3 regions of the Pseudarthrobacter sp. L19 genome follow, and region 1 is predicted to be linked to each of the others. Evidence: riboswitches for the same ligand, from Rfam matches in the RefSeq annotation. Region 1 holds a riboswitch; each other region holds the start of a gene.

Region 1 (4,233 bases):
TGTAGGCGAAGACCTTGAACCCGCGCGCCACCAGCTGCTCGGTGGCGTCGGCCAGTTCCAGGGCGTCCGGAAGCAGCGTCTGTTCGTCGGCGATCACCTCGAGCTTCACCCAGTCCGTCTCCAGCGCCTCGCGGGCCAGTTCGGCGGTGAGCACCGCGTCACGGGCGGTGAAGCACCCTGCGGTGTTGGGCAGCACCCGGATGTTGCGGTCGGCCAGCAGCTGGAACAGTGATCCGCTCTCCGCCGGGGAGTAGCGGCGCATCGCCACGGTGGTCAGCTCCGTGCCGGAGGCTTCCAATGCGGCGCCGAGGCCGTCGAGGCTGGGCGCGCCGCCGGTGCCCATGATCAGCCGGGAGCCCAGCTCCACGCCGTCGAAGGTTACCGGGTCGCGGTGCGCCGTGGCCTTCACTGCGGGCTCCTGCGCGGTGTCTGCTTCGTTCATGCCGTTCATCCTCCCTGTACCGCGGTGACGAGTTCGACGTCGTCGCCCTCGATAAGTTCTGTGGCGTGCCACCTGCTGCGGGGCACGACCTCGGCGTTGCGTGCGACGGCGACGCCGAGTTTGCGTCCGTCCGTGGCCTGGCCGTTGTCCGCCAGGGGCCGTCCGGTGATGCCGCTGACGAGGGCGCCAACCGTGGCGTTGTCCGGGAGCGCGTGCGGCTTTCCGTTTAGCGTGATGTTCATGCGGTTGTCCTGTGGGTCGCGGGGTGGAGAGCGTTGGTTGGGCTGTGCGCCTGGCTGCGCTCAGCGTCGGTGTGCGGGTGGTCGAAGCGGTCCGGGAGGAACCCGTCCCAGCGCGGGTCCGGGGTGCCGTCCAGCAGTTCCCGGCAGATGGCCGCGGCGGCCGGGGTCAGCAGCACCCCGTGCCGGAAGAATCCGGTGGCGATCACCAGGCCCGGGACGTGGCCGCCGCCGGCGGAGGTACGGACCCGGCCCAGCAGCGGGGCGTTGTCGGGGGTGCCGGGGCGGGCCCTGGCCGTGGCCTCGACGAGTTCCAGCTCGGCGACGGCCGGGACCAGCTGCTGGGCATCGCGCAGCAGCTGGTAGACCCCGCCGGCGGAGACGGCCCGGTCATAAGCCTGGTCCTCGCGCTGGGTGGCGCCAACCACCACGGTGCCGTCCCCGCGTGGAACGATGTAGACCGGAATGCCGCGGACCAGCCCGCGGACGGTGGAACTCAGCAGGGGACGCAGCCGCTCGGGCACCCGGAGCCGGAGGATGTCACCATGGACCGGCCGCAGCGGCAGGGTGAGCCCGGCCGGGAGGTCCTGTAGGGCGGCGGCGCCCAGTCCGTTGGCCACGATGGTTTCGGCCGCCCGGACCTCCCCTCCCCGCTGAGCCGGACGCCGGTGACCCGGCCGTCCGCTTGGATCAGGCTCTCGGCGCGTTGCGGGACGGCCCGGAATCCGGTGTCGGCGGCCAGCAGGGCTCTGATCCGGGTTATCAGGCGGCGCGGGTCCACCTGGTGGTCGGCGGGGATCTCGAAGGCACAGGAGATGGCCGGGCTGAGCAGCGGTTCGCGGCGGCGGGCCTCCCGCACGGTGAGGGGTTCGACGGACAGGCCGGAGGCCAGTTGGAGGGCGCGCAGGTCCGCGAGCGCCTGGCGGTCCGCGGCGTCGGCACCCACGGCGAGGGTCGGCGTCGGCAGGTAGCCGGTGCCCGCTCCCCCGTCGCCGTCGTCGGCGAGGCTGCCGGCGAAGGCGGGCCAGAGCCGGGAGGACTCCAGCATCAGGGGCAGGAGCCCCTCCTCCTGGTAGTGGAGTTCGCTCACGGGGGCCAGCATGCCGGCGGCGGCCCAGCTGGCCCCGTCCCCGGGGGCGTCGTCGACCAGCGCCACGGTCCGCCCGGAGCGCCGGAGTTCCCAGGCGATGCCGTGGCCGATCACGCCCCCGCCAATCACGACGGCGTCGAGGGGGCCGTCAGGCCGGGCACCGGGGTCCTCAGGCCGGGCAGCGGGGCCGGGGGTGGTGTTCATGGGTTCCTTCCCTACGCCGGTACTAGCCGGATCAGGTCAAGCGGTCGGCTCTGACGCCCTCTCAGCCCTGCGCCGTCGACGGCGTGCGGGGCTCCCGCGGTATGCGCCCAGTTTAGAGGAACTACGCTTGGGGCATGAGCCAGGATGTCCACAGCACCGCCCGTTTGTACCTCTGCACCGATGCCCGCAAGGACCGCGGAGACTTTGAAACCTTCGTCGACGCCGCGTTTACCGGGGGCGTGGACATCATCCAGCTCCGGGACAAGACCATCGAAGCCGCGGAGGAACTCGAACTCCTGGAGGTCCTGCACACGGTCGCGGCGCGCCACGGCCGGCTCTGGGCGGTCAACGACCGGGCGGACCTGGCCTCGTTGGCCGGCGCCCCGGTGTTCCACATCGGGCAGAAGGACATTCCGTTCCGTGCGGCCCGGGACTTCCTCGGCAAGGACACCGTGATCGGCCTGTCCACCCACTCCCCGGAGCAGGTGGACGCCGCCATCGCCGCCGCGCCTGGCCGCAGCGGGCTGGACTACTTCTGCGTGGGCCCGGTCTGGGCCACCCCCACCAAGCCCGGCCGTGCCGCCGTTGGCCTGGACCTGGTCCGCTACGCCGCCGACGCGATTGAGCGCGCCGAGGCCGCGGGCGACGGCGGAAAGGTGGCCGGCGTCGTGCCGTGGTTCGCAATCGGCGGCATCGACCTGACGAACGTGGAGCAGGTCCTCGACGCCGGGGCCCGGCGGATCGTGGTGGTCCGGGCGATCACCGAGGCCGACGACCCCGCTGCTGCGGCGCAGGCGCTGCTCTCCGCCCTCGACGCCCGGGCGTAAGCCCTGCCGGTTGCCCCGGGCGGGTGCAGGCTCTCTACCCGGCGAGGCCCAGCATGGTCATCCGGCGCGAGTGTGCCGTGGCCAGCGAGGTCAGCAGCGCCCGGACCGGATCCGTGCCCGCCGGGACGCCGTTGGATGGGGAGCCATTGCCCGTTGCCCCTGTGCCCGCTGCGTCCGAACCCTGGACGCCAAGGAAGGCGTGGTCGGCCGCGACCCGCTGCGCCTGGGTCAGCGCCTCGCCGAGGAGCCGCCGTGCCCACAGCGCCAGCCGGGAGGCCAGCCGTGGATCGTCGGCCAGGGCCTGTTTGAGCCGTTCGCGCAGCACCTCGGTGGCCTCTTCGGAGGCCTGGACCTGCTCCACCAGTGCCGCGGTGGCGGGATCCAGCCGCGGAATCAGGGAGCGGTAGAAGTCGGCGGAGACGGTGTCGATGACGTACGCCTTCATCAGCGACTCGAACCAGTCGGCTGGCCGCGTCCGCTCATGGAAGTGGTCAACCGAGCGCTGGAACGGCACCATGGCCCCCTCCACGTCCTCGCCCATCTCCTGCAGCCGGGCGCACACCAGTTCATAGTGCTCGAACTCCCGCACCGCCAGCCGGCCCAGCACGGCCCGGTCCCGGAGGGTGGGCGCATAGCGGGCGTCGGAGGAAAGCCGTTCAAAGGCGGAGAGTTCGCTGTAGGCCATCACGCCGAGCAGGTCCGTGAGAAAGCGGTGATCGCGGGCGGAATCCGGCGTCGGAGTGCTCATCGTTCAAGACTAGCGGCGGATTTCGGGCTACCCTGACTTTCGTGTCTCACCATCGCCTGACGCCGAGCGTCCGCCAGCAGCAAAACCAGCTAGCCAAGGCGCTGAAGGCCCTGCGCACCCTCCTGGAACTGCCCGGGCCGTTCCCCGAAGAGGCGCTGCGCGACGCCGAGGCGGCGGTGGCCGGGCACGAACTCCCCGGCCTGGACCTGACGCACGTGGAGTTCGTGACGATCGACCCGGCGTCGTCCACGGATCTGGACCAGGCACTGTTCATTGACCGCTCCGGGGACGGATACAAGGTTTTCTACGCGATCGCCGATGTCCCCTCCTTCGTGGCCCCCGGCGGACCCCTCGACGCCGAGACGCGCCGCCGCGGGCAGACGTTCTACACGCCCGAGGGCCGCATTCCGCTGCACCCCGAGGTCATCAGCGAGGCCGCAGGCAGCCTCCTCGCCGGCCAGCTCTGCGCGGCCTTCGTCTGGGAGTTCGAGCTCGACGCCGCCGCCGAGGTGTCCTCGGTCCTGGTGCGCCGCGCACGCGTCATCAGCCGCGCCAAGCTCAGTTACGCCGGGGTGCAGGCGGACCTCGACGCCGGCACGGCGGCCCCCGTCCTGGAACTGCTGAAAGAGGTCGGCGGCAAGCGGGTGGAGCTCGAGCGGCAGCGCGGCGGAGCGAGCCTGAAC
Region 2 (4,233 bases), 420 kb from region 1:
TGACCTTGTCACCGTCCACCAGGAGCAGTGCGGGCAGCTCAAAGGTGCTGCCGGCTCCACCGGGGACGCGGTTCAGGGTAACGAAGTCTCCAACAGAAACCTTCTCTTGGCGGCCGCCTGCGCGGACAATCGCGTACACCACTGGGGAACTCACTTCTCTCGACGTTTATTACTAGATTTGCGTGCGGAACCTGGCCCCGAACTACCGGAGCGGCTCACGCTGTGCCTCAACGCCGGCAGGTTCCCCGGGGGAACCCATGAGCTATCCCGTGGATCATCCGTCCCGCGTGGGGTGGACAGGTCCTCAAGGTCATAACCCAAGTGTTGGCGTAAGCACCGAAGATCAAGACTACGCTAATTTCGCCTTCGGCCGCAAACGAGGCAGGCCCCGGAGAGTCGGGCGTGACCGGTGCCACAGTGCCGTTTTCCAAGGAACCGGACCGGGCGCCGCAGCCGCTTTCGGGAACCGCGCCCCACCACCTTACCGGCCGCGGCTCCCGTTCCGGGTCAGGCGTGCAGCCGCGGCGCGTCGAAGAAGTCCACCTCGAAGCGCACGGAGTGGACGAAGGCCTCGGTCATGGCGCCCCGTTCGGCGGCGGAACCGCGGCGGGCGGCGGCGTCCGTGTAGCGGATCGCCTGCCGGGTCGACTCGGCGAAGGCCTCGTCCGCGTAGGTGCGCAGCCAGGCGGCGTAGGGGTGGGCTTCGTCCGCGCCCGCTGCCAGGAACTGCGCGTGCAGCGCGGCGCCGACCTCGGCGTAGAGCCAGAAGCAGGGCAGCGCCGCGGCCACGAGGACCCCGTAGCTGCCGGCCAGCGACGCGGCGTGCAGGTGGTCCACGTAGGACTTGGTGACCGGACCCTGCCGCCGCGGGGTGCCGGCACGTCCGGCCAGCCAGCTGCGGTGCAGTTCCGACTCAACTTCCAGGCACTGGGCGGCCGAGCGTGACCAGAACAGCTGCTCTGCCTCCGTCGGGGCAAGCGCGGCGGCGCGGGACAGCACCCGGGAGTAGCCATTGAGGTAAAGCGCGTCCTGGCCCAGGTAGTAGGCGAACTCGTGCTCAGGCAGGGTCCCGTCGGCCAGGCCCCGGATAAAGTCCAGGGCGTAGATTTCCGTCAGGCCCTCCGCGGCGAGCGGCTCGAGTCCGGTGGCGAAGTCGCCGGGTTCCTTGAGGTGGTCCGTGAACTGTCCCGTGCCGGCCGCGGGCGCCGGTTCCGCCGGCTGGGCGAGGTGGTGGAAGTGGTGGACGGGTCCGTTGCCGGTGCCGACGTCGAGCCGTCCGGCCTCGCGCAGCGCCCCCAGCAGCCAGGGCTTGACGCGGCGCAGCGCGGCTTCCCAGTCCCCGCCGGCGGCGTAGGCCGTCGCAAGGGCCGAGGACAGCGAGCACCCGGTGCCGTGGCTGTTGCGGGTGTCGACCCGCTCCCCCGGCACCACCACGGTTTCGCTGCCGAGCAGTCCGGAGCTGTTGACCAGCGCGTCCGGGCAGCCGCCGTCGGCGTCCTCCTCGAGGTGGCCGCCCTTGACCAGGACCGTGGTTCCGGCCAGCGCGGAGAGGCGTTTGCCCTGCTCCAGCGCCTCCGCCCAGCCGGCGGCGACCGGTTCGTCCAGCAGGAGGGCGAGTTCGGCCAGGTTGGGGGTGACCAGGTCGGCGAGCGGCAGCAGGGTGTGCAGCGCCGCCACCGCCGATTCCTGCAGCAGCCGGTCACCGCTGGTGGCGACCATGACGGGGTCCAGGACGACAACGGCGGGCCGGGTGCGTTCCAGCCACGCCCGTACCGCGTCGATGACGCCGGCGTCGCCGAGCATGCCGATCTTCACGGCATCGATGGTGATGTCCTCGGCGATGGCGTCCAGCTGCTCGGTCAGGAAGGCGGCGGGCGGCACGTGCACGGACCGGACGCCGCGGGTGTTCTGGGCGGTCAGGGCCGTGATGGCGGCCATGCCGTAGCCACCCATGGCCGCGATGCTCTTCAGGTCCGCCTGGATTCCGGCACCGCCGGAAGGGTCGGACCCCGCGATGGCGAGGACCCTGGGGATCGCGGCCCGCCCGGTGGGTGCAGCCTGCGCTGCGGGAAATACCGTCTGCAGGAAGGTGGCGCCGGCCGCGGGAACGGTTGAAGGTGCCGCGGGTGCTGCCGCGGGTTGGGTCGAAGACAAGAGACATCCCTTCGCCGGTGCTAACCGGACAGGTTCAACGGGTGTGGATCTCAGCCGGCCCGATGCGCGGCACCCCGTGTCGCGTTCCAGCGTAGCGCCCCTCCCCGGGTTCTCCCGCCCGTCCCGTCCTCCGACCGGTCTCCCCCTTAACCGGCTCGCGGGTACCGCCCGGAGTCGACGCTTCGAAACGTCGAGTCCGGGAGATACCCGCGAGTGGTGCCGATGCGTGCGGCCGAGCGGTTACAGCTCCGAGGCCGGTACGCCGACGCCGAGGATGATCGGGCCGCCGTTGTCCTTGACCACAGGCTTGACCGTTTCCGGCGCCTTGGCCTCGTGGACCGAGCCCTGGCCGGATGCGGCCGAGGCCTGCCGGTGCTGCTCGACGGCGGTCTCGTTGGCCGCCCCCTGGGCACGGCTGGCGCTGCGGTGCCGCCGCGGACGGCGCTGACCGGTGGCCGGTTCATCAGCCGCGGGGGTGCGGGTGGCGACGGGGGCCGCCACCGGTGCAGCCGTCTTCGGAGCCTCCTGCTGCCGGGTGTCCTGCTTCGGAGCCTCCTGCTGCCGGGTGTCCTGCTTGGGAGCCTGCTGCGGGGCGGGTTCCCGGCGCGCTTCGGGCTCGGCCGCGCGGTTGCGGGCGTTCGGCGGCTGGATCCGGGCCGTGCGGGCACGTCCCCGGCCCCGGGTTGCCCGGGACTGGTCAGCGGACCGACCGGCGGCCGGAGCCTCGGCGGGTGCCTCAGCCTCCGGGGCAGGGGTTTCCTCGGACCGTGCTTCCACAGACGGCGCTTCCACAGGCGGGGCGGCCTCGCGGGCCGCGGTCTCCGTTGGCCCGGACTGGCGGTTCCGCGAGTCCGAGTCGCCCAGGTTGGCGAACGCCTCGGTCAGCAGGTCCAGCGTCAGGGCCGGCTGCGGCGCCTGCTCGGCGTGCTCGACGAAGGGCAGGGCCACCTGCTCGCCGCCGAAGGTCAGCACGGCGGCGGGACGGCCGGCTGCTTCCTCGGTGGAGGCCAGCTCGACGGCGGCATCCAGGGCCGCCTGCCTGGTCTCGGCGTCGGGCGCTGCGGTGGCTTCGCCGTCGTGCAGGTGCGCCGCGTGGGCCGCCGCCGCGATGTTCGCCAGTGCGGCCCGGGTGGCCTCGGCCTTGGCGTGCCGCTCGGCCTCGGTGGGCTCGTGGTGCCCGGCAGCCGGTGCCTGCTGCTGGACCTCGGTGCCCTGGCCGCCCTTGCCGCGGCGGCGCTTACGCTCGTTGCGGGCGGCGGGCTGCTGCTCGGTGCGCGGAACGTGGTGTTCCGCGGCGACGGTGTTGGCGCGGCGGTGCTCGACCGGCTCGTCGTGCGTGACGACGCCCCGGCCGGCGCAGGCCTCGCACTGCTCGCCGAAGACTTCCAGCAGGCCGGTGCCCATCCGCTTACGGGTCATCTGAACGAGGCCCAGTGAGGTCACCTCGGCCACCTGGTGCTTGGTCCGGTCCCGGCCCAGGCACTCCACCATGCGGCGCAGGACCAGGTCGCGGTTGGATTCAAGCACCATGTCGATGAAGTCGATCACGATGATGCCGCCGATGTCGCGGAGGCGCAGCTGGCGGACGACTTCCTCGGCCGCTTCCAGGTTGTTCTTGGTGACGGTTTCCTCGAGGTTGCCGCCGCTGCCGGTGAACTTGCCGGTGTTGACGTCCACCACGGTCATGGCCTCGGTGCGGTCGATCACGAGGGAGCCGCCGGAAGGCAGGAAGACCTTGCGTTCCAGAGCCTTGTGGATCTGCTCATCGATACGCCAGGCGGAGAAGATGTCCGTGTCCTTGGTCCACTTCTCGAGCCTGCCCACCAGGTCCGGCGCCACGTAGGTGACGTAGGCCTCGATGGTGTCCCAGGCCTCCTCACCGGAGACGATCAGCTTGGAGAAGTCCTCGTTGAACACGTCGCGGACCACCTTGATGGTCAGGTCCGGTTCGCCGTAGAGGAGCTCCGGGGCGAGGATCTTGGTGGACGCGGCCTGGCTTTCGATACCTTCCCACTGGGCGCGCAGACGGTTGATGTCATGCGTCAGTTCCTCTTCCGAGGCTCCCTCAGCCGCGGTGCG
Region 3 (4,233 bases), 770 kb from region 1:
TCGTCCCGGCCATGAACCTCGCCGGGATCCCGCCGCTCTCCGGCTTCCTGGGCAAGCTGGGCCTGCTGCAGGCCGGCGTCACGCTCGGCACCCCGCTGGCGTACGCGCTGGTGGCCGGCGGCGTCCTGACCAGCCTCCTGACCCTGCTGGCCATCGCCCGCGTCTGGAACCGTGCCTTCTGGCGCAAGCCCGAGGACGCCGAGCACCCGGACCCGGTGCTGCTCGCCGCCCCGGGCGGGGACTCCCACGGAACCGGCGGTGCCGGGGCATCCTCAGCACGACGCGCGGTGAGCCTGCTGCCGCGCACCATGGTTGGTTCCACGCTGGCGCTGGTCATCCTGGGCGTGGCCCTGACCGTGTTCGCCGGGCCGTTGTTCCGCCTCTCCGGCCAGTCCGCGGCCGAGATGCTGGACCGGTCCTCCTACATCCACGCGGTGCTCGGTGACGAGGTCACGGTCCCGGCCCCGCCGCAGCCGGTGGCGCAGGGAGGCGGCAAATGACCCGCAAACGGATCTCCCTGCGCCAGGAACTGCCGCTGCTGGTCTGGCTGGTGATTGTCTGGGGCGCCCTCTGGCAGAACTTCAGCGCCGGCAATCTGCTCTTCGGTGCGCTGATCGCTGTGCTCGTGGCCCGGCTCTTCTACCTGCCGCCGGTGGAACTGGGCGGCCGGTTCAACGTGCTGCGCGCCATCCCCTTCGGCGTGGTGTTCCTGGCCAAGGTGGTCGCGGCGAGTTTCCAGGTCCTCTACCTCGCCGTGGTGCGCGGGCCCCGGGTGATCAGCGCCGTCGTCGCCGTCCCGCTCCGCAGCCATTCGGACCTCCTGGTCACCGCCACCGGCCACGTGATTTCGTTGATCCCGGGATCCCTGGTGGTGGAGGTGGACCGGACCACGTCCACGCTCTACATCCACGGCATCAACGTCCGCGACGCCGACGACGCCGCCAAGCTCCGCAAGGACGTCCGGGATACCGAGGCCGGCCTGATCCGGATCATGGGCACCCCGGAGGAAGTTTCCGCCCTCAAGCAGGAGGCAGCCGCATGATGCCGATCGTCCTGGCCGTCACCGCCGTGATCCTGTCCCTCGCAGCCGGCGGCGCCATCATCCGGATCGCCCGCGGGCCGTCCCTGCTGGACCGGGTCCTCGCCGCCGACGTGCTGCTGGCCATCCTGGGCGCGGCGCTGTGCATCGACATGGCCGTCAACCGGCACCTGAACAACCTGATGCTGCTGGTGGCGATCTCGATCATCGGCTTCGTCGGCTCGGTGACGGTGGCCCGCTTCGTGGCCGACCGGAGGAGGCACCCCCATGAATCCTGAGACCTTTTCCGCAGACCCGGTGATCGACGCCGTGTCCGCCGTGTTCATGGTGGTAGGCGCGCTGATGTCCCTTGGCGCGGCGATCGGCCTGCTCCGCTTCCCGGACCTGATGAGCCGGATGCACGCAGCCACCAAGCCGCAGGTCCTCGGTCTGTTTTTGCTGCTGTGCGCCGTGGGCCTGCAGATGCGCACCTGGTGGGTGTGGCCGGTGCTGGTGGTCGCGTGGATCTTCCAGCTGCTGACGGTCCCGGTCTCCGCGCACATGGTGGGCCGCGCCGGCTACCGCACCAAGCACCTCCACCCGGAGCTGCTGAGCGCGGACGAGCTCGAAGCGGTGGTGCAGCAGGCCGCCGGGGAACGCGGCTTGAACGACGACGGGGAGCCCCGCCGGGACTGATGCCCGGGGGACTCCCCGTCGGAGTCCGGTGGTGCGGTGTGCCTAGACGATGTCCTGAGTCTTGGCGAAGCGGCTGATGGCCCGCTGCGTGCCGCGGTTGGCGAGGACCTGGATGACGGCGCTCACCGAGGCCGAGATCAGCGCGAAGGTCAGGGCCTGGCGCAGGGTGGTGGGGACGTCGTCGTCGTGGCCCTTCGGCGGCTTGTTGCCGGTGGACTTCTCCCAGACGGTGTCCACGAGCTTGGTGCCGACGAGACCGGCGACCAGGCTGATGCCGGTGCCGAGCAGTTTGATGACAATGTTCATTTCGTGCTCCTTGCGGGTGGAAACAGGGCTGTCCCTAGCCTACTGGCACACCGGTCCGGGGCGGACGCCCCTGTCCGCCGCGCGCCGCCCGGCCTACCGTCGGGCATGGACAGAGACCCGAGAGCACCCTGGGCGCCGTTCCAGCTGGCGGCCGGCTGCTGCGCGATCGCCTTTGTCGTGCTGCTGGTGCTGGCCCTCGTGTTGGACTTCATCGCGCCGCCGCCGGTCGACGGGGCCGTGCCGACGCTGGAGTTCATCGCCCGCAACAAGCCCGTCTACGTCGCCGAGCAGCTGCTCTGGACGGTCCCCAACATCCTGGCGGTGCCCGTGTTCGCCGCGCTATTCCTGGCGTGCGCTCCGGCGGCACAGGGCGTGGCGCGGGGTCTGGCGCTGGGTGGCGCCCTGGTGGGCGGGCTGTCCTGGGCGCTGATCCTTGCCATCCCGGTCACCAGCCGCGGTTCCCTGGTGCTGGTCTATCTCAGCGACCGGTACGCCGGGGCGGCCGACGACGCCGCGCGGCAGCGGATCAGTGCCGCCGCTGAGGCGCTGATCGCCGAGAACAACACACCCGCCGTCGCCGGTGTGCTTTCCGCGGCGGGCATCCTCCTGATGTCCGTGGCCATGGTGCGGGGAGGGCTCTCCAGGGCTGTGGGCTGGCTGGGCATCGCCGCCGGTGCCCTGGGGCTGCTCGCGGAGGCGCTGCGGTACCTCGTCCCGGCGCTCTACGGCGGCTACGGCCTCCTCATGTGGGCGTGGTTCGTGGCGGTCGGCATCGTGCTGATCCGGCTCGGCCGGAAGCGGAGGCGGGCCCCGGCGGCGCGGGTGTAAACTGGCCCAGCCCACACGGGCGACATTCACAACGACAGGGGAGCGCCGCCGTCGGACCCTTCCGGAGGAATCCGGAAACCGTAGGTGGGCGCTGAGAGTGCGGACAGCCGCAGACCCTCGAACCTGATCCGGTTAGTACCGGCGCAAGGGAGTCGAGTTCTCAGGGTGTCCGGAACACGCGGCAGCGGCCGCCGTGGCCGGAACACCCTCCCCTCCTGTACCTCAGGAGGACGACATGACCGATATTTCCACCCCCGCACCACAGCGGCCGGCAAGAAGAGCTGGCGCGTGGCCGACATTGTCCTGGCGGCGCTGATCGCGATCGCCGGCGGCGTCATCTTCTGGGCCTGGGACCAGGGAGCCAACGTGGTCTCAATCCCGCTCACCGCCGTCTACCCGCCCCTGACCGGCCTCTACGCCGGCGGCTGGATGATCCCCGCGGTCCTGGGCATGCTGGTGGTCCGCAAGCCCGGCGCCGCGCTGTTCTGCGAGGCCGTTGCCGCCACCGGTGAGCTGATCATGGGCTCCCAGTACGGCACCACCGTGCTGATCTCCGGCATCCTGCAGGGCCTCGGCGCGGAGCTGGTCTTCGCCGCCTTCCGCTACACCAAGTTCAACCTCCCGGTCTCCCTGCTCGCCGGCGCCGGTGCGGGCCTCTTCTGCGGCCTGAACGACTGCTTCCTGCCCTGGGGCTGGAACATCGCCTTCGAGGCCGGGGACAAGGCCGCCTACATCGTCTTCTGCGCCATCTCCGGTGCCGTGATCGCCGGCGGCCTGGCCTGGATCGCCACCCGCGGCCTGGCCGGGACCGGGGTGCTGGCCTCCTTCGCCTCCCGCAAGGCGGCCACCGAACCCGTCTTCTCCTGACACCCCGCGCATGAACGCCGACGACGTCCGCCCCGCCGCGGTCACCGCCCGCGGTTGGGGCTGGCGGCACGCCGGACGGTCACGCCCCGCCATCAGCGGACTGGACCTGGACATCAGCCCGGGCGAACGCGTCCTGCTGCTGGGGCCCTCCGGCGCCGGTAAATCCACACTGTTGCACGCCCTCGCCGGGGTGCTCGGCGAGGGCGGCGGCGCGGACGCGGAGGCCGACGACGCCGACGAGACCGGCAGCCTGCTGATCGACGGGGCCCCGCCCCGGGAGCGGCGGGGACGCGCCGGGCTGGTGCAGCAGGACCCGGAGACCCAGGTGGTGCTCTCCCGCGTCGGCGACGACGTCGCGTTCGGGGCGGAGAACCTTGCCGTCCCGCCCGCGGAGATCTGGGCGAGGGTGGGCGAGGCGCTCGACGACGTCGGGCTCGGTTCCCTGCCCCTGGGGCACCCGACCTCGGCCCTCTCCGGCGGGCAGAAGCAGCGGCTGGCCCTGGCCGGCATCCTCGCGA

What was found. A riboswitch is a leader RNA that binds a small molecule or an ion and turns the genes downstream of it on or off. The one in region 1 is predicted to bind thiamine pyrophosphate.
Region 2: linked by a shared signal. The riboswitch ahead of ACRQ5B_RS13000 (bifunctional hydroxymethylpyrimidine kinase/phosphomethylpyrimidine kinase) and the one ahead of thiO (glycine oxidase ThiO) in region 1 are both predicted to bind thiamine pyrophosphate.
Region 3: linked by a shared signal. The riboswitch ahead of ACRQ5B_RS07205 (ECF transporter S component) and the one ahead of thiO (glycine oxidase ThiO) in region 1 are both predicted to bind thiamine pyrophosphate.

What each region holds. Positions count from the first base shown of each region.
Region 1 is NZ_CP193935.1:2,304,137-2,308,369, reverse strand. Features, by position in the region: gene ACRQ5B_RS11010 (thiazole synthase) at 1-442, opposite strand, end outside; gene thiS (sulfur carrier protein ThiS) at 448-684, opposite strand; partial or broken gene thiO (glycine oxidase ThiO) at 681-1,975, opposite strand; TPP riboswitch at 1,966-2,083, opposite strand; gene thiE (thiamine phosphate synthase) at 2,110-2,802, shown strand; gene ACRQ5B_RS10990 (ferritin-like fold-containing protein) at 2,837-3,550, opposite strand; gene ACRQ5B_RS10985 (RNB domain-containing ribonuclease) at 3,592-4,233, shown strand, end outside.
Region 2 is NZ_CP193935.1:2,726,444-2,730,676, reverse strand. Features, by position in the region: gene rplU (50S ribosomal protein L21) at 1-142, opposite strand, end outside; gene ACRQ5B_RS13000 (bifunctional hydroxymethylpyrimidine kinase/phosphomethylpyrimidine kinase) at 508-2,085, opposite strand; TPP riboswitch at 2,144-2,241, opposite strand; gene ACRQ5B_RS12995 (Rne/Rng family ribonuclease) at 2,395-4,233, opposite strand, start outside.
Region 3 is NZ_CP193935.1:1,538,781-1,543,013, forward strand. Features, by position in the region: gene ACRQ5B_RS07175 (Na+/H+ antiporter subunit D) at 1-500, shown strand, start outside; gene ACRQ5B_RS07180 (Na+/H+ antiporter subunit E) at 497-1,042, shown strand; gene ACRQ5B_RS07185 (monovalent cation/H+ antiporter complex subunit F) at 1,039-1,317, shown strand; gene mnhG (monovalent cation/H(+) antiporter subunit G) at 1,307-1,714, shown strand; gene ACRQ5B_RS07195 (DUF4235 domain-containing protein) at 1,757-2,020, opposite strand; gene ACRQ5B_RS07200 (hypothetical protein) at 2,126-2,848, shown strand; TPP riboswitch at 2,875-3,016, shown strand; gene ACRQ5B_RS07205 (ECF transporter S component) at 3,137-3,715, shown strand; gene ACRQ5B_RS07210 (ABC transporter ATP-binding protein) at 3,726-4,233, shown strand, end outside.